DNA from 2 places in the Micromonospora sp. NBC_01412 genome. Region 1 is predicted to be linked to the other one. Evidence: riboswitches for the same ligand, from Rfam matches in the RefSeq annotation. Region 1 holds a riboswitch; the other holds the start of a gene.
What was found. Region 1 has a riboswitch for cyclic di-AMP ahead of OG617_RS24130 (C39 family peptidase). Riboswitches for the same ligand answer to the same signal wherever they lie in the genome.

Region 1 (3,505 bases):
CTGCCTGCGCCGCGCACCCCCCGAACCCCCGCCGAGTACGCCGCCCGGGAGCGTTGGCTGCACCACGCCGCGACGGCCGCCCACCTGCGCGGCGAGCTGTCCATCCGGCAGCTCTGCGACGTCTTCGCGCACCGGGGCGGCTGGAACCCCCGGCTGCACCCGGCCCAGCAGGAGGTCGTGCTGGCCCGGGCGGTGCGGGACGGGAGGCAGGCCGGCCACCGGGCGGCGGTGGCCCGGGAGCGGGCGGCCTGGCGCGACGCCGAGCTGGCCGCCGAGGCCGCCCGGACGCTGGCCGTCGAGGCGTACGCCGCTGCGGAGCGGGCCCGCCCCGTCCGGTCGCCCACGCCCCGGGCAGCGACGGCGGCGGCCGGCCGCATCGTCCCCGCCGCCCGCTGGCGTCCGGCCCGGGCCGGCTGACCCGATCCGGGCGGTAGCTGACCCGATCCGGGCGTCGCGGTGGCCGGCCCCGGATTTCTTGGGTGATGCCGGTCACGTCGCTCGGGTAAACGGGCAGTCGACCCATCGGGGTGGATCGGCCGACACAACTCACCGACGATCACGACCAATCGTCCGGTTGTCGCCCTGCGGCACCCCGAAGGCCCGTAATCCCATTGAGTCACGTCAGTTCCCAATGTGCCGCAAGAAAGTTGATCGGAGAGGGTTTAGGCAGGTGGGAGGGGGTTGGCAGGGCTTCGACCGGCCAGTAATGTCGGCCCGTCCGGTGCGGTACCCGATCGCAAGAGGCGACGCCGCGCCGACCCGCTCAATCGTGACCATCACGAACCGGGGACCCAATGCAGTGTGGGGTGAATCCGCGGGCCACGGCCTGCGGTAGGGCGATCTTCCCGCCCGAATCCGTCAGCTAACCCGGTAGGCGGTGTCGGAAGGAGTGCCATCCTCGTGCAGCGCGACCCCATCCCTCGGTTGTTCCTCCACTGCGGCGCCATGGTGCCCGCGTCCGTCGCCCCTGGGCTGACGAGCTGACCCGCGCACCCGCCCGTACGCCCGGCTGACCGGGCGTCTTCCCAGAGCGGTCCCCACCGGCCGTGGACGTCTCGTCCGCGCCGCCGTGCGACGACGCATGCCCGGGTGCCCCGCTCTCCGCCCCACCCCCGTGGAGGAACACGTGAACGACCACCTCAAGCGGCAGTTGCGACGTCTCGCCACCGAGCGCCCGTACCAGGTCGTCGCCGGCTCGGCCGCGGCGCTCCTGCTGGCCTCCGGCACCGGTGTGCTGCTGGCCGGCGCCGACGACACCCCCGCCCCGCGGCAGACCACCAACGCCGCCGTGGCCGAGATCGCACCCCGCCTCGACGGCGTGGCCAGCCGCGCCCAGGCCCGGGTCGGCGCGACCGCGTCGCCCAGCGCCTCGCCGTCGCCGAGCGCCACCACGGCCGCGCCGAACCCCGACCTGACCACCAAGGCGGCCCCGAAGCAGACCACGGCGAAGGCGGCCGCCCCGAAGCCGCCGTCGTCGAAGTCCCTCGACTACGACTACCAGGCGCAGACCACCTACTTCTACTGCGGCCCCGCGGCGGTTCGCAACGCGCTCTCCGCCACCGGCGTCGGGAGCAACCAGGACGGGCTGGCCAGCCGCCTCGGCACCACCGAGATGGGCACCAACTCGGCCGAGGACACCACCCGGGTGCTCAACGAGATGGTCAAGGGCGACCCGTACCGGACCCGGATGATCCCGGGCGGCGCCGCCACCCGGGCCCAGATCGACCGGCTCCAGGCCGACGTGGTGACGGCGGTCGGCGCCGGGCGCGGCGTCGTGGTGAACATCGCCGGCGACGCCACCGACGTCGACGGCGGCTGGCACTCCTTCCCCGGCGGCCACTACATCGCCGTCGTCGGCTACCGCAACAACGGCAGCACCGTACGGATCGCCGACTCGGCGAACCCGGCCGTCCCGGCGTACTGGATCAGCACCACCGCCCTGGCGCACTGGGCGGCGACCAGGGGCTACTCGGCCTGATCGCCCTCCCCCCACCGGCCCCGGCTCACCCTGTGAGCCGGGGCCGGTGCCGTCTCACCCCGGCCGGGCCGCCCGTCGCCCGCCCCGGTCCGACCCCGCCCCGCCCGTGCCCCGACCCGGTCCGCCCGGGTCCGTGTCGTGTCCCGCCCGGGTCCGTGTCGTGTCCCGCCCCGGTCCGTGTCGTGTCCCGGTCCGGCCTCTCGCCCGGCGGGCCGCGCGGTGCGACACTGCGCTGCGTGACCGACGACACGGGTACCCGGCGCGTGGCTCTGCTGCTGCACGGCATGGGCGGCACGGGGGAGGTGTGGCTGCCCTGCGCGCCGCTGCTGGAGAGCCGCTGGCCTGGCCGGTGGCTGGCGCCCGACCTGGCCGGCCACGGCTGGTCGCCGGCGCCGTCGGTCTACACCTTCGCCGGGCTCGCCGACCGGGTGGCCGAGGGGCTGCGCCCCGGCGACCGGCTCGTGGTGCTCGGGCACTCGCTTGGCGGGGTGGTCGGCCTCGCGCTGGCCGCGCGCGGCCGAGGGCTGCCTGTCGACGCGGTGGTCGGTCTCGGGATCAAGGTCGCCTGGTCGGCCACCGAGCTGGACCGGGCCCGCGAGCTGGCCGCCCGCCCCGTGACCTGGTTGGCCTCCCGGGACGAGGCGGCCCGCCGCTACCTGCGGGTGTCCGGCCTGGCCGGGCTGGTCGCCCCGGACGATCCCGTGGTGGACGCCGGGCTGCGCCGGGAGGGCGGCCGGTGGCGGCTGGCCATGGACCCCGCGGTCTTCGGGGTCGGCGCACCGGATCTGCCCGCCCTGCTGGCCGCCGTCGACGTCCCGGTCCTCCTGGCCCGGGGCGAGCACGACCCCATGGTCACCGACGCCCAACTCGGGGAACTGGCCGTCCCGACGGCCACCCTGCCCGGCCTCGGCCACAACGCACACGTCGAAAACCCCGCCGCCGTCCTATCCCTCCTGACCCCCCACCTCTGACGGGACACGGTCCCGTTGATCAAGAGGTTTCCGTCGGCTCTGCGCCCAACCCTGACGCAAACTTCTTGATCAACGCGGGGGTCGGGGGTGGGGGTGGGGGTGAGAGGGAAGAGGGGTGGTTGGGCGGGGGGTGGGTGGGGTCCAGGTTGGGGTCAGTTCGTGGCGGGCTGCCGTCAGGAATGCCTCGGCGTACTGCTGGGTGGGGAAGTCGCCCAGGTAGCGGGAGCGGGTGGCCCAGCGGGCCGTTGCCTGCGGGTCGGTGTCGAGCAGGTGGCCGAGCACCTCGTCGAGGTTGGCCGCGTCGCGCCGCAGCACGTAGCCGGAGCCGGCCAGGGGGAACAGCTCGACGAACCGGTCGCCGTCGCCACCCATGTCCGTGACCGCGTACGGCTTGCCGGAGTAGAGGTAGTCGGAGATCACCCCGGAGACGTCCGAGAGCAGCGCGTCGGAGCGGTTCACGCAGTCGACCAGGGACATCTCCCGGCTGGCCGCGGCGCCCCAGACGTGCTGCCGGCCGGTGCGGGCCCGGTCCGCGGTGAGCAGCTCCGTGAGCCGG
Region 2 (3,505 bases), 2.3 Mb from region 1:
CGCTGGGCCGGCTCGGGCTGCTCACCCACTCGACCGCCGGGTTCATCGACCCGGGATTCTCCGGTCACGTCACGCTGGAGCTGTCCAACGTGGCGAACCTGCCGATCACGCTCTGGCCGGGCATGAAGATCGGCCAGCTCTGCATCTTCCGGCTCTCCTCGCCGGCCGAGCACCCGTACGGGTCGAAGGTGTACGGCTCGCGGTACCAGGGCCAGCGCGGCCCGACCCCGAGCCGCTCCTGGCAGAACTGGCACACCTGGCCCACCCGCTGACGGCGCGGGCGTGGTCGAGGGGCCCGTCCCGCAGAACGGGCCCCTCGCCGCTCAGTCGGGGCGGCCGTAGCTGTTGATCTGGCCGTCGTCGACGCGCTTCATCTTGACGGGCTGGCCGGCCTGGGAGGCGTGCACCACCCAGCCGTTGCCGACGTACATGCCGACGTGGTGCAGGTCGGCGTAGTAGAAGACAAGGTCGCCGGGGCGCAGGTCGGCGCGGCTCACCCGGGCGGTCACCGACCGCTGCTGGGCCGCGTTGTGCGGCAGCGACACGCCGGCCTTGGCCCAGGCCGCGAGCATCAGGCCGGAGCAGTCGTACGAGTTGGGACCTTCGGCGCCCCAGACGTAGGGCTTGCCGATCTGGGCGCAGGCGAACTTCACCGCGACCCCCGCGCCGCCGCCCGGGTAGGCAGCCGGGCAGGGGGCGGGCCGCAGCGCGCCGCCACCGCCGTTGCCGTACACCTTGAGCCGCAGCTTCTGGAGCCGGTCGATCTCGGCGTTGATCTGCTTCCGCTTGGCGGCGAGCTGCGCCTCGGTGCGGGCGAGCTGGGTGACCATCTCGTCCAGCGGCTTCTTCTTCGCGTCCAGTTCGTCGCGGAGGTCGATGACCGCCCGGACGTCGCGCTGCTGGCGCTCGGCGAACTGGTCGAGCAGCTCCAACTGCCCCATCATCTGACCGGGCGAGCGGCTGCCGAGCAGCGCGTTCACCGCCGAGAGGTTCTCACTCTTGTACGCCTCGACGGCGAGGCCGCTGACCTTGTCCATCGCCTCGTCGACCCGGCGTTGCAGCGGCCCGATCTGCTTGGCGAGCGCGTCGGCCTGCCGGCGCTTGAGGGCGAGGTCCTGGCGGGTGGCGTTGTGCCGCTCGATGAGCGGTTCGAGCTTGTTCCAGTCCTGGTCGATCTGCCGCTCGATCTCGGCGACCGAGGGGTCGGCGTGGGCCGCGATCGGGGCGCCGGTCAGGACGACGGCGGCGCCGGCCAGGGCGGCGAGGGCGGTGGTGAAGCGTGACCAGCGTGGGCGCGGCGCGGCCGGCATCCGGTCGGCGAGCGCCGACCGGCGTGACGGGCGCCGCGGGGCATGGTGTGCCACCGGGCTCCGTTCTCCTTCTTCCCTGACCGCCTACCAGGTTAGCTGACGGGTTCGGGCGGGAAGGGAGAGCGCCCTACCGCAGCGGCGCTGCGGATTCACCCCGGCGTACCTGGGTCCCCGGCTCGCCCGGAGGCGACTCGGCGGTGTCGGACCGTCACCGCCCGGCTGGGCGGTACAGCTACCGGCCGACGATTGACCAGAGTAGAGACGTCCGTTATCGATCCGCAACCCGCCAGGCCGTGACACGGCATACCACACCACCGTGTGGAAGTTTCCTTCACATCAAAACGCCTGGTGGAAAGCTATTGACGCGGGAGGACGACGGCGGGAGGGTGACCTCATCAACATCCACTCGGGAGGTTCAATGCCCCGTTTTGTCGCGTCGTCGAGCAGGCGGATCCTGCTCGGTGCCGCCGTGGCCGCCACCACGGCCCTCGTGCCCCTCGGTACCGTAGCCACCCCGGCCGCAGCCGGCCAGACCCCCGACCGCCAGCAGCAGTACGCAAACGCCGCCGCCGAGTACGGCGTGCCGGAGAGCGTCCTGCTCGGCGTCTCCTACCTCCAGTCCCGCTGGGACACCAACGCCGGCACCCCCAGCACCAGCGGGGGGTACGGGCCGATGCACCTCACCGACGCCGAATACGTGACCGGCCTGCCCACCGGCACCCACCACGACTCCGGCGACGAGGACCCGCGGGGGGACGACTCCCGCCCGGCCCCCGCCGCCGCCCAGCCGTCTGCCGACGAGGCCCCGACCGCCGAGTCGTTGCAGACCCTGGACACCGCCGCCACCCTCACCGGGGCCGACGAGGCGGCCCTGCGCGCCGACGCGCCGACGAACATCCGGGGCGGGGCGGCGCTGCTCGCGTCGTACCAGCGGCAGATCGGCGCCCCGGTCGGGGCCGGCACCGACCCGGCGGCCTGGTACGGCGCGGTCGCCCGGTACGCCGGCGCGGACGGCGCCGACGCGGCGGCGGCCTTCGCCGACGAGGTCTTCGGCACCATCGCCGGCGGCGAGAGCCGGGTGACCGACGACGGGCAGCGGGTGACCCTCGCCGCCCGCGCGGTGACCCCGCAGAAGTCCTGGCTGGACCGGCTCGGCCTGCGCCTGCCGGAGCGCCCCGACGGCCTGGAGTGCCCGTCGAGCATCTCCTGCGAGTGGATCCCCGCGCCGTACCAGTCGCTCGGCGCCGACCCCGGCGACTACGGCAACCACGACCTCTCCGACCGGCCGAAGCGGCAGAAGGTCGAGTACATCCTCATCCACGACACCGAGGCCAGCTACGCGAGCACCCTCAGGATGGTCCAGGACCCGACCTACGTGAGCTGGCACTACACGCTGCGCTCGGTGGACGGGCACATCGCCCAGCACGTGAAGACCAAGGACGTGGCCTGGCACGCCGGCAACTGGTACATCAACTCCAAGTCGATCGGGCTGGAGCACGAGGGCTTCGCCGCCCAGGGCACCTGGTACACCGAGGCGATGTACCGCACCTCGTCGAAGCTGGTCCGGTACCTCGCGCTGCGGCACGGCGTCCCGCTGGACCGGCAGCACATCATCGGCCACGACAACGTTCCCGGCACCGTCGCGGCGAACGTGCGGGGGATGCACTGGGACCCGGGCCCGTACTGGGACTGGTCGCACTACTTCGACCTGCTGCGCGCGCCGGAGCTCAACACCGGCACCCCGCTGACCGGCATGGTGCGGATCGACCCGGACTTCGCCACCAACCGGCCGGCGTTCACCGGCTGTGTGACGGCAGGCGTGCCGTGCCCCTCGCGCGGCTCCTCGGCGGTGGTGCTGCGCAGCGCGCCGCGCGCCGACGCGCCGCTGGTCAACGACGTCGCCCTGCGCCCCGACGGCTCGCCGGCCACGATGCACATCTCCGACCACGGGGCCCGTGCCTCGTCGGGGCAGACGTACGCCCTGGCCGGCCGCGAGGGCGACTGGACGGCGATCTGGTACCTCGGGCAGAAGGCGTGGTTCCACAACCCGTCCTCCGCGCCCACGGCGGCCTGGACCATCGGCCTGGTGGCCACCCCGAAGGCCGGGAAGGCGACGATCCCGGTGTACGGGCGGGCGTACCCGGAGGAGGCGGCGTACCCGGCCGGCGTGCCGTACCAGCCGATCTCGCCGTTGC

Region 2: it holds a riboswitch for cyclic di-AMP, as region 1 does, so the genes downstream of both, OG617_RS14375 (NlpC/P60 family protein) here and OG617_RS24130 (C39 family peptidase) in region 1, are expected to answer to the same signal.

The regions. Positions count from the first base shown of each region.
Region 1 is NZ_CP109528.1:5,456,227-5,459,731, forward strand. Features, by position in the region: gene OG617_RS24125 (hypothetical protein) at 1-417, shown strand, start outside; cyclic di-AMP (ydaO/yuaA leader) riboswitch at 751-892, shown strand; gene OG617_RS24130 (C39 family peptidase) at 1,082-1,978, shown strand; gene OG617_RS24135 (alpha/beta fold hydrolase) at 2,215-2,949, shown strand; gene OG617_RS24140 (CDP-glycerol glycerophosphotransferase family protein) at 3,019-3,505, opposite strand, start outside.
Region 2 is NZ_CP109528.1:3,144,527-3,148,031, reverse strand. Features, by position in the region: gene dcd (dCTP deaminase) at 1-272, shown strand, start outside; gene OG617_RS14375 (NlpC/P60 family protein) at 324-1,364, opposite strand; cyclic di-AMP (ydaO/yuaA leader) riboswitch at 1,377-1,517, opposite strand; gene OG617_RS14370 (N-acetylmuramoyl-L-alanine amidase) at 1,729-3,505, shown strand, end outside.